Regions from separate parts of the Exiguobacterium sp. ZWU0009 genome, predicted to be linked through region 4. Evidence: riboswitches for the same ligand, from Rfam matches in the RefSeq annotation. Region 4 holds a riboswitch; each other region holds the start of a gene.
The links. Region 4 has a riboswitch for S-adenosylmethionine ahead of L985_RS14060 (methionine ABC transporter ATP-binding protein). Riboswitches for the same ligand answer to the same signal wherever they lie in the genome.

Region 1 (4,036 bases), 1.0 Mb from region 4:
CTCGCCAGTTCGCGTAAGACGTCGAGTCCGTATGTGAAGGTATTCAGCAAGAATGCGGTCGCTCCAGCATCAATCAATCGCTTGGCTTGATCCTTGAGCGTAAAGACGGGACCACTGAGTGTGATCGCATATAACGCACGTTTACCGGTCCGGTGGAAGTGAGCATCGATGACCTCACGTCCGATTCGTGCCCGGTCAATCGTCGGTGTCAACGGATTGTCGTATAGGATCTCATCGTCTTTGACGAGGTCAATCCCACCAGCGAGTTGTCCTTCGAGTTGATCACGAAGGAACGATAAATCCCGTCCGATGACTCCTTTGAAGATGCTCATTAATAATGGGCGATCTTCGACACCGATCAAGGAGCGGACCCCTTCGATCCCGAATTTCGCACCTGGAAAGTCCGACGTAAATGTATCGGGTAATAGCAATTCCGTTAGTTTGATTTCACCGTCGAGTGAGAGTTTCCCGAAGACGGTCGTCAGAATCGCAGAAAAGTCGCGCGACACGTTATGTTCCGGATAACGAATCGTGATATATCCTTTGCCATCGCGCTCTTCGGTATGTACGACTTCCCCTTTGAACGAGGCGAGTTGTTGTTGTTCGAGATGATTCAGTTCCGTCCAAGAACCGACTGTCAGACCAAGCGCGAGTTGTTCAGCGCGTTGCTCGAGTCGATCACGGGCAGTCAATTGATAAGTAGCAGTGATATAAGCCATGTCTTTCCTCCTTCAACAAAAAAATGGTCTCTCGTCAGTGACAAGAGACCATGAATAATTCGAACGTGGACTCTTATCTGTCAGCTTAGTAGCTGCAAGAATTAGCACCGTGCCAAAAGGTCGGTTGCTGCGACATCGTAGGGCTTGTCCCTCCGTCTGCTCTTGATAAGAATTGGATGAAATTGTGAAATCTAATTGCAATTTTTACATGAGAATCGTCACTTGTCAAATTATTTTTAGAAAATTTATTTTTTTGAAAATACTCTTTCTATATATGGCATGAAAACGATATCGATTTCTGCTTGATTTCGATTTGACAGCGAGGAAGTCGATTGCGTAAGATTCAAATCAATATCACACACGACAACTACATACGACTCTTATCGCGAGTTGGCAGAGGGAATTGGCCCGATGACGCCGCAGCAACCGACCACTAGGCACGGTGCTACATCCAACAGACGTTTCGTCTGAGAGATAAGAGGACGCAGTGACTTTCCTGCGCCTCTTTTCGATGACGAAAAGAGGCGCTTTTTCGTGTATTACATTAGGGGGAAACTGAGATGACATACAAAGCATTCACAGAACAGGACGCGATTGAACGGGTCCGCTCATTAGGACTGATCGGCGACGGAGCCGTCGAAGCAGAAGAGATTGGCGATGGGAATCTTAACCTCGTCTTCCGAATTCGAGAAGGTGAACATCGATTGATTCTAAAACAAGCACTCCCGTACGCAAAAGTCGTCGGTGAGAGCTGGCCATTATCGCTCGAGCGGGCGTGGATTGAGCAATCCGCACTCCGTGAATTCGCCCGGCATGCCGTGCCGTTCGTACCACGTGTTTTTCATGCTAGTCACGAAGAGGCGTATACGGTCATGGAAGATCTTTCACATCTGACGATCGTTCGGACTGGACTGCTCGCGGGTGAACAGTATCCGTTGCTTGCGGAACATATCGGTTCTTATCTCGCTCGGACTTTATTCCATACATCGGACTTTGCGCTTGGTCCGGTTGAAAAGAAACGTGTTGCTCGAACGTACTACAATCCAGATTTGTGCGATATCACAGAAAAACTGATCTTCACAGATCCGTTTCATGACGCGGAGACGAACGAGATTGAAGCCGGACTGGAGGAAGAAGTGGCACGTCTTTGGGCAGACGATGAGTTAAAACGCGAAGTCGCAAAACTCGAAGCACTCTTCATCACGAAAGGGGATGCGTTGCTACACGGCGATCTACATACAGGAAGCATCTTCGCTTCGGCGACGGAAACGAAAGTCATCGATCCAGAATTCGCCTTCTATGGTCCATTCGGATTCGATGTCGGGCAATTCATCGCCCATCTTTTCTTCGCGGCATATCCAGATTACCCTACACGACGTGACGCAAGAATCAAGGACATCGATACGTTCTGGCTGACGTTTGCTTCAACGTTCCGTGCCTTATGGGAACGGGAAGCCGTCGAACCATTCCAGGCATCGGGACTTGTTGATGATGTACTGAGTACGATTTTACAGGATGCCCTTGGCTTTGCCGGTTGCGAATTGATTCGGCGGACGATCGGTCTCGCACCAGTCGCTGATTTAGAATCAATCGATTCAACGACGGAACGCTTAGAGCGAAAACGTCACGCCCTCCGTCTAGGAGCAGCGTTAATCAAACGTCGGACAGAATGCCGGACATTTGATGATTTACGAAACTTTGACGTAACGGAGGAGTTAAGCCGATGAGTGCATTTGTTCAAAGTATCCGTTACGAAGACCGTGTCTTGACGATTCTTGATCAGACACGTCTACCGCAGGAAGAACACTATGAAGTCATTACTGATCTTGCGCAAGCAGTTGAGGCAATCAAACAATTGCGTGTCCGGGGCGCACCTGCGATCAGCCTATTCGGTGGATTCGTACTCGTTCAGGAAGCGTACCGGTTTGAAGCAGAACTGTCGATCTATAAGCAAGCTTTGCTTGAGACATCAGCGACGTTACTCGCGACACGACCGACGGCCGTCAACTTACGAAATGTCCTCGATCAATTGAATCCAATCATTCAAGACGGAACGTCGGTAGAAGAGATCCGTGAACGGTTGGAAAAACGAACAGTCGCCTTATATGACCAGGATGCGCAGACGTCACGTCAAATCGGGATTCATGCGTTGGAGTTGTTCCAGTCAGGCGACCGGATCCTAACGATTTGTAATGCTGGATCGATTGCGACTGCTGCTTACGGAACGGCACTTGCGCCGTTCTATATCGCAAAAGAACGTGGCATTGAATTATCCGTTTTTGCGAGTGAGACGCGACCGTTACTGCAGGGGGCACGGCTGACAACATGGGAGCTGCAACGTGCCGGCATCGATGTCACATTGATCACGGACAACATGGTCGCTCATACGTTGAAAGAAAAACAAATCGACGCGATCATCGTCGGTGCTGACCGGATTACACGAAATGGGGATACAGCGAATAAAATCGGAACATTCCAATTGGCATTGCTCGCGCAAGCCTTCGATATTCCGTTTTACGTCGCGGCACCACTCTCGACGTTCGACTTCTCGCTCGTTTCCGGTGAAGCGATTGAAATCGAAGAGCGTGATCCGCAGGAAGTGACGGCAATCCAAGGTGTCGCGACAGCACCAGCGGGAGTCGCTGTCTTCAACCCAGCGTTTGATGTCACACCACACACATTAATCACGGGCATCATCACGGAACTCGGTGTCATCACGCAACCAAATGAAGAAACGATTGAACAATTAACAGGGCTTCAACCCCTCGGATAAGGAGATATGTCATGAAAAAATTAGCTTACGCCGTCCTAGCACCGGCACTGTTACTAGCGGCTTGTGCGAATGGAGAAGCGACGACGACGAAGGTCGTCAAGGATGTACCAAAAGGGGTTCAATCGGACGTCAAGATCGCCGTCATCCGCAACCTGGCATCGGACGACCATACGAAACAATTCCTTGATGGCGCACGAAGTGAAGGGGAAGCACTCGGCTTTAAAGTCAGCACGTTCATTTCAGAAGGGAACGACGTCAAGTTCAAGGAGCTTGTCGCGCAAGCGATTCAGCAAGATTATGATGGGCTCATCATCTCGCACGGCAAGGAAGACTACGCCTATGACATGATCAAACCGGCGGTCGATAAAGGACTGAAGGTCGTGACGTTCGATACGGTCACGAAGAAAAAAGGAACGGCGCTAAAAGGTGTGACGGAAACGTTCCAAAACGATCATCAACTCGCGAAGCTATCGCTCGATGAAGTGACGAAGGTGACGGACAAAAAGCCGGTCCGTGTCATCAAACTGTGGTTCGGACCAGGTTT
Region 2 (4,036 bases), 210 kb from region 4:
TTGAGTTTCTTCGGGTTCTCCGCGATATCACCGAGTTGTGCATCTGTCGTTTTACCGTCTTTGAGCTTAATCAATCCTTCGTTTTGAAGGAATGTCAAGACACGACCGCGTTCCGCGACGTTTGAGCTCGTCAGAATCGTTGCACCGTTTGGCAACTTATCGAGTGATTTGTATTTCTTCGAGTAGATACCGAGTGGTTCAACGTGGACGCCACCTGCGTTCGCGAACTTATATGATTTGTTTTCTTTCTCTTGTTGCTCGAGATACGGTACGTGCTGGAAGTAGTTCGCATCGATTTCTTTTGAAGCGAGTGCTTTGTTCGGAAGTACGTAATCTTGGAACTTCTTGATTTCAAGCTTGTAACCTTTTTCTTCGTATTCTTTTTTAACGTGCTCAAGAATCTCAGCGTGCGGTACGTTTGATGCACCAACGACGAGTGTCTTGTCGTCGCTACCTGATCCTGATGATTTTTCACCACATGCAGCAAGGCTGATTGCTAAAACGGATACAGCGGCAGTACCTACGAATTTTTTCCAAGTTTTCATGAATGATTCCTCCAATATGATTAAGATTCGAATTAACGTTTATCAATTGCGCGGATCAGCAAGTCACCAATGATTTGGATGACGAAGACGATCGCTAAGATTAAGAGTGTTGCAATGACGATGACATCGTTTTGAGAACGCTGGAATCCTTCGATGAAGGCCATGTCCCCAAGTCCACCTCCGCCGACTACTCCGGCCATTGCCGTATAACCGACAAGTGAGACGAGTGTAACCGTGATACCTGAAACGATGGCAGGCAACGCTTCCGGGATTAAGACTTTATAGATGATTTGGAACTTCGTCGCACCCATCGATTCGGCTGCCTCGATGACACCTTTATCGACTTCGCGTAACGCGAGTTCAACCATCCGACCGTAGAACGGTGCAGCACCGAAGATCAGTGCCGGTAATGCTGCCGTTGGTCCGAGGAACGAACCGACGATTGCTGTCGTGAATGGAATCAATAAGATCAGTAAGATGATGAACGGAATCGAACGGAAAACGTTGACGACCAAGCTCAAGATTGAATAAAACGCCCGATTCTTGAATAATAACTCTTCGTTTGTTGCATACAATAATAGACCAATGATCAAACCGAGAACGAATGTCGAAACCCCAGCGATTGCCGTCATATAGACGGTACTGCCTGTCGCTTCCCACACCATGTCCCAGTCTAGGTTGTCAAAGAATGAAATCATCGGTGATCCACCTCCACTTCAACATCACTGGCTTGAAGCTTCGTGATGACCGCTTGTGTTGCTTCTGTTTCCCCGATCAACTGAATGAACAGTGTACCGAGTGCCCCTTCCTGCGATTGACCGACGTTTCCGCCGATGATATTGAACAGGACCGGTGAATCCTTCATGACTTCCGCGAGGATCGGGCTTTCCGCCGTCGATCCGACGAACGTCAACTGAACGATCTTTCCGGTTGGGTATCGTTCGCGTAGTTTCGCGAACGTCAACTCGTTTTCCGACGGCGACGTCAATTGTTTGACGAATTCTTTCGTCATCGCTTGTTTCGGATGACGGAAGACTTCTGCGACCGGACCTTGCTCAACGATTTTACCGGCTTCCATGACGGCGACCCGGTGACAGATTTTTTGAATGACGTGCATCTCGTGTGTGATCAAGACGATCGTCAGCTTCAGTTTTTCATTGATGTCGACGAGTAACTCAAGGATCGAGTCCGTCGTTTTCGGATCGAGTGCACTGGTTGCCTCGTCACATAAGAGAACGTCTGGGTTTGATGCCAGTGCCCGAGCGATACCAACACGTTGCTTTTGACCGCCGGATAATTGCGATGGGTAAGCTTTTTCGCGTCCGTCAAGACCAACGAGTTGAATCAGTTCCGCAACCCGTTCCTTGCGGCGAGCTTTTGGAAAGCCACCGAGTTCGAGCGGGAACATGATGTTCTCCTCGACTGTTCGTGACCAAAGTAAGTTGAAGTGCTGGAATACCATTGAGACATTCTTGCGGACGCCTCGTAATTCTTTTGGTTTCAGTGATGTCATTTCGACACCATCGATTTGGATCGAACCACTCGTTGGTGCTTCGAGCATATTCAGTAATCGGATCAGGGTCGATTTCCCTGCTCCGGAATAACCGATTATTCCAAAAATTTCACCGCGCTCGATTGTCAGATCAACATTCGCGACGGCTTCGACTGCTCCGCGCTTTGAGCGATAAATCTTTCCTACGTCTTGTAAACGAATCACTACTGTCCCTCCTAAATAAAAAAGTGCGCGCGTTTTAGAGCAAACGCGCGCACTTTTCAGTACACAAAACCATTTGCTCTCATCTCCCAGACTTTTGTCTGCTGGAATTAGCACCACTTCGGATTAGATCCGCGGTTGCCGGGTTTCATCGGGCCAGTCCCTCCACCACTCTCGATAAGAGTTTCGGTATTAAGTTTGTAGAATATATTCTGAATATTAGCAGGGGTTATTTTTGTTGTCAAACAGTTTTTTCAGAAACTTTTTCGAGGAACGTGAAAGCACGTGTTAAGTCTTCTTTCAAATCTTCCGCATCCTCAAGTCCAACTGAAATCCGGACGAGACCGTCCGTGATACCGAGTTCTGCCCGACGTTCTGCTGGGATCGACGCGTGCGTCATCCGTGCCGGAACGGAAATCAGACTCTCAACGGCACCAAGACTCTCAGCAAGTGTGAAGAAATGTGTCGCCTCGACAAGTTTTTCTGCGTTCGCTGCTGAACCGACATCAAAGCTGATCATCCCACCAAATCCAGTCGCTTGTTTCGCTTGGATGTCGTGACCAGGATGCGATGCAAGTCCTGGGTAGAAGATGTTCGAGACAATGTCTTGCGCTTGTAAGAACGCGACGAGATCATGTGCTGTCTCTTCGATTGCATCCATCCGGATACCGAGCGTACGAAGACCACGAACGAGCAAGAAGCTGTCTTGCGGTCCAAGCACGCCGCCTGTCGAGTTTTGGATGAAGTGCAACTCTTCGCCGAGCGCATCATCTTTAACGACGACAAGTCCAGCGACGACGTCCGAATGTCCGCCGATGTATTTCGTCGCACTGTGCAAGACGATGTCTGCACCGAGTGCGAGTGGTTGTTGATGGTATGGTGTCGCGAATGTGTTGTCGACGACGAGTTTAAGATCGTGACGTTTGGCGATCGTTGCGATCGCTTCGATGTCCGTTACTTTCAACAACGGGTTCGTCGGTGTTTCAACGTAAACGATCTTCGTGTTGTCTTGAATCGCTGCTTCCGTTGCCGCAAGGTCCGTCGTATCGACGAACGTCACTTGGATGTTGAACTTCGGTAAGACGCGTTGCATCAAGCGGAACGTACCACCGTAGACGTCATCCGTCATGACGATGTGGTCGCCAGACTCAAGCAAGTGGAAGACGGCATGGATTGCTGCCATCCCAGAACCAAAGGCAAAACCACGTGCGCCGCCTTCGAGATCCGCAATCAATCGTTCGATGCTCGTCCGTGTAGGGTTCGCTGTCCGTGAGTATTCATATCCGTCCTTGAGTTGACCGATTTTATCCTGCTTGTATGTGCTTGTTTGATAGATCGGAGGTGTGACGGCTCCTGTTGCCCGGTCGACACCTGTTCCTCCATGAATCAATGCTGTCTTCTTACGCATGAGTTTCGTCCACCTTTTCAAAGATTTGTTGGCTCAAGTAGCGTTCGGCACTGTCTGCGAAGACGGTGACGATCGTACTGCCGGGGTGACGCTTTGCGATATCAAGCGCAGCAACGAGCGCTGCACCTGCTGAACTACCAACGAGTAATCCTTCGCGAGCAGCGAGTGTATGAACTGCGTCAAATGCATCACGGTCAGAAATCGTATGAATCTCGTCGACGAGTTCACGCGGAACGAGACTTGGCCATTTTGCTGTACCGATACCTTCTGTCTTATGCGGACCGGCTGGACCACCGTTTAAGACGGAGCCTTCCGGTTCGACGATTGCTGCTTTTGTACCGAGACGTTGTTTTAAGAAGTCCGCTGTTC
Region 3 (4,036 bases), 990 kb from region 4:
TCATATCAGAGGTGCTCTTGAGGGCGATGAGGAGAAAGGGTATGTCAACGCTGGACTGGTTGCCGGATTGATTCATGATGTGCCGACGGTTGCGGAGTTGTTTACGCGCATGATGACAGAAGCGGAGGAACAGCTGAAACAAACGACGACTCGTTTTACGACATGAGCATACTGATGGACCCGTGATTCTACTTGTGGAAAGCGGGTTTTTTCATGTTTTTTTGAAAATGGGACATTTGTCCTTTTCAAGTGGGGCACGAGTAATGTCTACTCTAGTGTAGAGATTAAAGGAGGAGATGACGTGCAAGGAGTCGTGTTTGCTTTGATGAGCGGTCTGTTCATCGCCCTGCAAGGCATATTCAATGCGCGCCTTGCGACAGGCGTCGGACCGTGGTTGTCCGTATTGATCGTCCACTTTGTGGGTTTGATGGGTTGTTTAGTCATTTACAGTTTCGTACGAGACCGGAAAATCGGTGGCTTCCGTCAGTTACCGTGGATTTATGCGAGCGGTGGTTTGATTGGCGTGCTAGTCGTCGTAACGGAACTCACAGCAATCCAAAAACTCGGGATGACATGGGCGATGTGTCTATTACTCGTCGCACAGATTCTATGTGCCTTTCTGATTGATTTAAAAGGATGGTTCGGTGTCTTAAAAAAACAAGGAAATCGTGGTCAGTGGGTTGGTGTGGGTCTCATGCTTGCGGGAGTTGCGATTTTCTCACTTGTCTAAAGGGGGGAATGAACATGGAAACCGTCATTCAACAGTATGGACTGGATACGATTTTGACGGAAGAGACGCGCGCTTGGTTGCGTCAAGAAACCTTCCAAAAAGGAGAACTCCTCTGTACGACAGGGGCATCGATTGACCGGATGTACTTCATCGTCGCAGGCAAGGTCAAGATTTCTGCTGCCTCGTCAGAAGGGAAACAACGGATTCTGCGATTCAAGACACCTCTGACGGTGATTGGTGACGCCGAATTCATCAATGAACGGGAAGTGTTGAATACGGTCGAAGCGGTGACCGACGTCGAGGTGTTGAGCGTGCCATATGCGATTTTACGCGAGCACAATACGACGAACGTCTTTCTGCAATTCCTATTACGGACGATCACAGCAAAATGGTATGCCGACTCGAAATCAGCGTCGCACCATGTGTTGTATACCGTCGAGGAGCGATTTGCGGGATATTTGTTGTCGATTGCTTCTGAAGCCAGTGACAGTTTATTTTATCAGGAGATGCGGACGTCGAACTTACATGACGTCGCTGACTGGCTTGGAACGAGTTATCGTCATCTCAACCGTATCATCACGAAATTATGTGAAGAAGAGATTCTCGTTCGACGACGCGGGAAAATCATCATCGTCGATCTGGAGCGGATTCGCGAGAAGGCGAACGGTAACAGCTATGAGTAAGGAGGAACGAACATGGTAATGGGCATCGTGTGTGCCGTGTTGGCAGGGATGTTGATCAGTTTACAGACGGTACTGAATGCTCGGATGAGTGACGCGTTCGGTGCATGGGCGACAACGACGCTGGTCTTCTTCGTCGGTTTCGTCGGAGCAAGTGTCACCTATGTCCTGTTTCGTGGTGGAACGATTGGGCAAATCCAAAACGTATCGCCGCTCTATTGGTTCGGCGGACTCGTCGGTGTTGGTGTCGTCTTTTGTGTCATGCGTGGAATTCAGTTGCTTGGTCCATCCGTCGCGATTTCTGTCGTTCTGATTTCGCAGTTAAGCTTTGCTCTCGCTGTCGATACGTTCGGTTGGTTCGGTTTACCACAAATTGATTTATCGTTCGGTCAGCTCATCGGTCTCGCCGTCATGGTATGCGGGATCTTTGTCTTGAAGCGGTATCAAGTTGTGGCACCAGAAGAGAAGGCGAAGGATCAGGTAGAACGTGTTTCATGACTTATCTTTTCCATAACAATGAAACAGGTCAGCAAACAAACGTTTACTGACCTGTTTTTTTATGCATTTTTTCGAATTAGACCGTCGTCGTATCTTTCCATTCTTGCTCGATGAAGGCATCGCGACCAGAAGCAGCACGATCTTTTTTATAGTGTTCTGGATTTTTCTTATGGAAGTCTTGATGGTACTCTTCCGCTGGATAAAACTCAGAAGCGGCATCGATCCGCGTCACGATCGGTTGTTTGAAACGATTGCTTGCAGCAAGAGCGTCACGAGAAGCGATCGCTGCTTCATGCTGAGCATCCGTATGATAGAAGATTGCTGGTGCGTACTGCGTGCCGCGATCTTGGAACTGACCGTCTGCATCCGTCGGATCCGTTTGTGGCCAGTAGAGTTCGAGCAGACGCTCGTACGGGAACAGACTCGGATCAAACGTGATTTGAACGACTTCGAGATGTCCTGTCGTTCCTGTTTTAACTTGCTCGTATGTCGGGTGATCGACGTGTCCACCCATGTAACCTGATACGATTCCCTCGATTCCTGGTAATTCTTCAAACGGTGTCACCATACACCAAAAACATCCACCTGCAAATGTTGCTTTTTCCATCCGTATCTTCCTCTCCGTGGGAAATTCCCATTGTATGTCTGACAGCGAGAAAAACGAAAACGACTCCTTCGCTTGGTTGCAAAAGGAGTCGCCGCTTTTTATCAACCAAAGCTTTCGCTTTGCTGGTCGTAGCACCTTGCTATGCGCAGGTTGCTGGGACGTCATCGATCCAGATCTCTCGGTCCACTCTTGATAAGGGTATATGAAGTTGATGTCATTCGTTATCATTGTTGTGATGATACCATTCACAAAGAAAAAAAGTCAATCCTTAGGTTTCAAGGCACGTAAAACGGTCGCTCCGAGTGTTTTCGCACCAACCAACAACGCCTGTTCGTTGATCTTGTACTGCGGATGATGTTGCGGATGATTGACGCGACCGTCCGTATATCCGGAGCCGGTGAAGAAATAACTACCCGGTACGTGCGTTAAGTAATGTGCGAAGTCATCCGCCGCCATCATCGGTGTGAGTGACCGGACAGATGCTTCCGGTAAGAAAGAAGCGGCTTCCTGAACGAGTTTTGTCTCGTCCGGATGATTCCAAAGCGCCGGGTAACCCGTCGTGAAGTCAATCGAATAGGTGGCACCGATGCCGGCACACGTTGTTTTGGCGATAAGGTCGACTTCTTGTCGGAGCTGATGTCGTAGTGTCTCGTTGAACGTCCGAATCTCCCCGACGATGCGTGCTTCACCTGTGACGATGTTCGGAGCCGTTCCCGCATGGAAGGACCCGATCGCAAGGACAGCGGGTTCGAACGGATCGACCCGTCGACTGACAAGGTGTTGGAGGTTACAGACCAGTTGTGCACCGGCGACAAGCGCATCTTTTGTTTTGTGCGGTGCCTGGGCATGCCCGCCTTGACCGTGAACGATGATTTCGAATTCATCGATCGCGCATAATGTATGTCCTTCTCGAAAACCGATCGTACCGACCGGTAAATCATTTTCGAGATGTGTCGCGAAGATCGCATCGACGCCTTCGAGGACACCGGCTTCAATCATTTGGATCGCGCCACCGGGAAAGACCTCTTCACCATGCTGGTGGATGATTCGAATCGTTCCTTGCAATTGATCCCGTAATGGATAGAGTGTAGCAGCAAGGGCCATCACCATCGCCGTATGCCCATCGTGTCCACATGCATGCATGACACCAGGGTGAATCGACCGGAAAGCGAGTGTCGTCTCTTCTTGAAGCGGTAAGGCATCAAAATCTGCACGAACAGCAATCGTCGGACCAGGTTGTTTGCCTTCGATCGTCGCGACGACACCACGACCTCCGACGGCTGTTTCGTGAGGGATGCCCTGCTCCGCATAAAAGTTTGCAATCCGTTCTTGTGTGCGGACTTCCTGGAAAGAGAGTTCCGGATGTCGATGAAAATCACGACGTAACGCGATCATCGTGGGTTCGAATTGTTCAAGTGCTTCAAAAAGTTGAGTTTGCATCTTCAGGCTCCTTTGACGTGTGTCTTTTCGTGAAAATGGGTACAGATACAGGTAATCACGAAAGGGGATAATGAAACATGG
Region 4 (4,036 bases):
CGTTATCCTTGACGACAATACCACGAAGGAGGCATTCATCCATGAAACATTTCGCTCCATCCATCGCCATTGATCGGCTTCCTGCTCCCGTTTTCGCTGAGCTCGCAAACCGAATCGGTGCTGTAAAAGCTGCCGGACACGATGTCATCACACTTGGTCAAGGAACACCCGATCAAACGACGCCCGTACATATTCTCGATGCGTTAAAACAAGCCATCGACGAGCCAACGAACCTTCAATATCCACCGTTTCGTGGCCATGATTTTCTAAAACAAGCCGTCGCCAGCTTTTATGCGACTGAATTCGGCGTCACGATCGATCCGGCAACGGAAGTCGCGATTCTCCTCGGCAGTAAAGCCGGAATCGTCGCCTTACCGCAGACGATCGTCAACCCTGGAGAAGGTGTCATCGTCCCCGATCCAGGATACCCGGATTACCTGTCTGGCGCCGCACTTGCTGGCGCATTCCCGATTACGCTTCCGTTGCTCGAGAAAAACGGTTTCTTACCCGATTACGACTTACTTGATACGACGGATGTCGAGCGTGCCCGGATGTTGTTCCTCAACTACCCGAGTAATCCGACAGGCGCTACGGCGACGGCAGAAGCCTTCGAACAGACAGTCGCTTTCGCCGATGCCCATGATATCTGTGTCGTCCATGACTTAGCATACGGCGGCATCAGTTTCGATGGTCCGACGCGAAGTTTCCTGCAAACGGAAGGTGCAAAAGACGTCGGGATCGAGCTATTCTCACTCTCAAAACGCTTCAACATGTCAGGCTTCCGGATTGCCTTCGCAATCGGAAATCCGTCCGTCATCTCAAGCATCGAGACGTATCAGGAACATCTTTACGTCAGTGCCTTCACACCGATTCAACATGCTGCGACCGTCGCTCTGACGAGTGACCAGACATGTGTCCGTGAGTTAAGTAGCTTGTATGAAACACGACGTGATGCATTGTTCGCAAAACTTGATGCGATCGGTTGGAGTGGACCACGTCCGGGCGGTTCCTTCTTCGTCTGGCTGCCTGTTCCTGAAGGTTACACGTCCCAGAGCTTCACCGATCATCTGCTTGACGAAGCACATGTCGCCGTGACGCCTGGATCATTCTTCGGCGAATACGGTGAAGGCTACGTCCGGATCAGTCTGATTGCTGATGTCGAACGATTGGAAGAGGCCGTCGACCGAATCGGAACGCTCAACCTATTCCGGACACCTGTTGCGGAATAATTCAAAAAAAATATTTGACAGATGGGAATCATTTCCGTTAAAGTAAATCCCAACAGCATAACTACTTATCGAGAGCGACCGAGGGATTAGGCCCAACGACGTCCGGCAACCACCTATCAGGAACGGTGCCACATCCTACAGAATGGATTTCATTCTGAGAGATAAGTTACGAAATCTTACACTTTCGTCGCTTTTTTCTGGTTGCTCTGCTACTAGGAAAAAGCGACTTTTTTTGTACAAGGAGATGAGCGGATGATTGAATTCAAACAGATTACAAAACGGTTCGTCCGAGACCGGACTCCGATTTTCGCATTACGAGATGTTGATTTGACGATTCAAAAAGGAGAAATCTTCGGGATCATCGGTGAATCCGGTGCCGGTAAAAGTACATTGCTTCGCCTGATCAACGGGCTCGAGCACCCGACACAAGGAACCGTCAAGGTCGACGGTGTCTCGCTCGGCGGGATGTCAAAAGCGGACTTACGTCAACTTCGTTTGCGGACAGGGATGATTTTTCAACATTTCCAATTGATCCAGTCGCGCAACGTCGCGGATAACATCGCTTTTGCACTCAAGGCTGCTGGCGTCAAACGAGCAGATTTCCCGGAGCGCATTCGCGAACTCGTCTCGCTCGTCGGACTTGAAGGATTTGAGACGAACTTCCCGAGTCAATTAAGCGGTGGGCAGAAACAGCGCGTTGGGATTGCCCGGGCACTCGCAAACAATCCGACCGTTTTGTTATGTGATGAAGCGACATCAGCTCTTGACCCGGTCACGACGCTTCAGATTCTTGATTTGTTAAAAGATTTGAATGAACGACTCGGATTGACGATCGTCCTCATCACGCATGAAATCGATGTCGTCAAACAGATTTGTCATCGTGTCGCCGTCATGTCGCAAGGGGAAGTCGTCGAAGTCGCCTCTACCTATGACTTGTTCAGCCAAGCCAAACATCCGGTGACGCAACATTATGTCGACACGGCGTTACAAATCGAGCTACCGGAACGCATCTTACAAGCGACACCGGGAAAAATCATCCGCTTGCAGTTCACAGGCGAGAAGACCGGCGAGAGTACGTTATCAGAAGCAATCCGCCGTTACGATATCTCAGTCAGCATCTTGCACGGCAAGGTCGACTACATTCAAGACGTCGCCTTCGGTGTCCTGATTGTCAGCTTGACGGGATCATCCGACCAAATCGCTCCTGCCCTCGACTGGCTCGCGACGGAACTTCACGCACTCGAGGTGATTCAGGATGTGGCTTGATCGTATTCAAACGATGTTACCTGAGCTCTTGAAGGCACTCGGCGAGACAGCATGGATGGTCGGAATTTCACTCGCCTTCGCATTGGTCGTCGGGATTCCGCTCGGGATTCTCTTGTTCGTCACCGACCGCGGATTATTTTTTCAAAACCTTGCCGTCCGACGTGTTCTTGATTTCGTCGTCAACATCGTCCGGTCGCTACCGTTCATCATCTTGCTAGTTGCCCTCATTCCGTTAACGAAGTTCTTGCTCGACAATACGATTGGTCCGACGGCAGCATCCGTCAGCCTCAGTGTCGCAGCGATTCCGTTTCTCGCGCGACTCGTCGAAACATCACTACGTGAGATTCCGCCCGGTTTGATTGAAGCAGCGGAAGCGTGCGGGGCAAAACCATTACGAATCATCGTCAGCGTCCTTTTACCGGAAGCACTTCCCGGCATCATTCAAGGCATCACATTAACGACGATCAGTCTGATCGGCTTCTCGGCGATGGCTGGTATCGTCGGCGGCGGTGGTGTTGGTGACCTCGCGATCCGTTTCGGTTACTATCGCTACGATAATCTCATCATGATCGTGACGATCGTCGTGCTCATCGTTATCGTTCAAAGTATTCAAGCACTTGGCAATCAACTGGCGCGAAAAACAGATAAACGCTAATCATACATACAAAGGGAGAGTGGAATCATGAAAAAACGATATGCCTTTTTAGCAACAGCCTTACTCGGTGCAGGAGTCCTCGCGGGATGTGGAGACAGCAGTGCTGATGAAAAAGACAAGACGATCAAGATTGGTGCGACGAGTGGTCCGTATAGCGACATGGTCAAACAAGCGATCCAGCCACAACTCGAAAAGAAAGGCTATAAAGTCGAAATCGTCGAGTTCAGCGATTACATCCAACCGAACATCGCCCTCGGTAGCGGAAACATCGACGCCAACTTGTTCCAACACTCGATCTATCTCAAGACGTTTTCTAAAGAAAAGAACCTCGATTTAAAAGGACTCATCACGGTCCCGACAGCACCGATGGGACTATACAGCAAGACAGCGAAGACACTCGACGACGTCAAGACCGGTGCTGAAGTCGCGACGCCGAATGATCCGACGAACCAAGCACGAGCACTGAACCTCTTGGCAGAACAAGGCTGGATTGAACTTAAGCCGGATGTCGATCCACTGACCGTTTCCGAGAAAGATATCGTCAAGAATCCGAAGAAACTCGTCATCAAACCACTCGAAGCGGCTCAATTGCCACGTGCTGTCGAAAGTGTCGATATCTCAGCTGTTCCAGGGAACTTCGCGCTTGCTGCGAAATTCGACTTACTCGATGCGTTAGCGCTTGAGACGATGGACGAACAATACCGTAACCTCGTCGCTGTCCAAACGAAAGATGCGGACAAACAAGTCGCAAAAGACTTAAAAGCAGCCGTCGAATCGGACGCCTTCAATACAGTCATCGAAAAATCATTTAAAGGCTTCAGCAAGCCTGAATGGGCAAATTGATTCAAAAAACGACCGACATTCAATGAGATTACCTCTCCTTGAA

Region 1: it holds a riboswitch for S-adenosylmethionine, as region 4 does, so the genes downstream of both, mtnK (S-methyl-5-thioribose kinase) here and L985_RS14060 (methionine ABC transporter ATP-binding protein) in region 4, are expected to answer to the same signal.
Region 2: it holds a riboswitch for S-adenosylmethionine, as region 4 does, so the genes downstream of both, L985_RS13040 (methionine ABC transporter ATP-binding protein) here and L985_RS14060 (methionine ABC transporter ATP-binding protein) in region 4, are expected to answer to the same signal.
Region 3: it holds a riboswitch for S-adenosylmethionine, as region 4 does, so the genes downstream of both, msrA (peptide-methionine (S)-S-oxide reductase MsrA) here and L985_RS14060 (methionine ABC transporter ATP-binding protein) in region 4, are expected to answer to the same signal.

What each region holds. Positions count from the first base shown of each region.
Region 1 is NZ_CP018057.1:470,145-474,180, forward strand. Features, by position in the region: gene L985_RS02515 (2,3-diketo-5-methylthiopentyl-1-phosphate enolase) at 1-719, opposite strand, end outside; SAM riboswitch class I at 790-891, opposite strand; SAM riboswitch class I at 1,097-1,200, shown strand; gene mtnK (S-methyl-5-thioribose kinase) at 1,280-2,446, shown strand; gene mtnA (S-methyl-5-thioribose-1-phosphate isomerase) at 2,443-3,492, shown strand; gene L985_RS02530 (sugar ABC transporter substrate-binding protein) at 3,504-4,036, shown strand, end outside.
Region 2 is NZ_CP018057.1:2,497,798-2,501,833, forward strand. Features, by position in the region: gene L985_RS13030 (MetQ/NlpA family ABC transporter substrate-binding protein) at 1-545, opposite strand, end outside; gene L985_RS13035 (methionine ABC transporter permease) at 578-1,243, opposite strand; gene L985_RS13040 (methionine ABC transporter ATP-binding protein) at 1,240-2,262, opposite strand; SAM riboswitch class I at 2,339-2,443, opposite strand; gene L985_RS13045 (bifunctional cystathionine gamma-lyase/homocysteine desulfhydrase) at 2,501-3,667, opposite strand; gene L985_RS13050 (PLP-dependent cysteine synthase family protein) at 3,660-4,036, opposite strand, start outside.
Region 3 is NZ_CP018057.1:447,449-451,484, forward strand. Features, by position in the region: gene L985_RS02375 (NAD(P)H-dependent flavin oxidoreductase) at 1-166, shown strand, start outside; gene L985_RS02380 (DMT family transporter) at 302-730, shown strand; gene L985_RS02385 (Crp/Fnr family transcriptional regulator) at 745-1,413, shown strand; gene L985_RS02390 (DMT family transporter) at 1,426-1,908, shown strand; gene msrA (peptide-methionine (S)-S-oxide reductase MsrA) at 1,985-2,515, opposite strand; SAM riboswitch class I at 2,611-2,714, opposite strand; gene L985_RS02400 (M20 metallopeptidase family protein) at 2,777-3,955, opposite strand; gene L985_RS02405 (putative quinol monooxygenase) at 4,033-4,036, shown strand, end outside.
Region 4 is NZ_CP018057.1:2,706,498-2,710,533, forward strand. Features, by position in the region: gene L985_RS14055 (aminotransferase class I/II-fold pyridoxal phosphate-dependent enzyme) at 42-1,229, shown strand; SAM riboswitch class I at 1,292-1,397, shown strand; gene L985_RS14060 (methionine ABC transporter ATP-binding protein) at 1,482-2,495, shown strand; gene L985_RS14065 (methionine ABC transporter permease) at 2,485-3,150, shown strand; gene L985_RS14070 (MetQ/NlpA family ABC transporter substrate-binding protein) at 3,178-3,993, shown strand.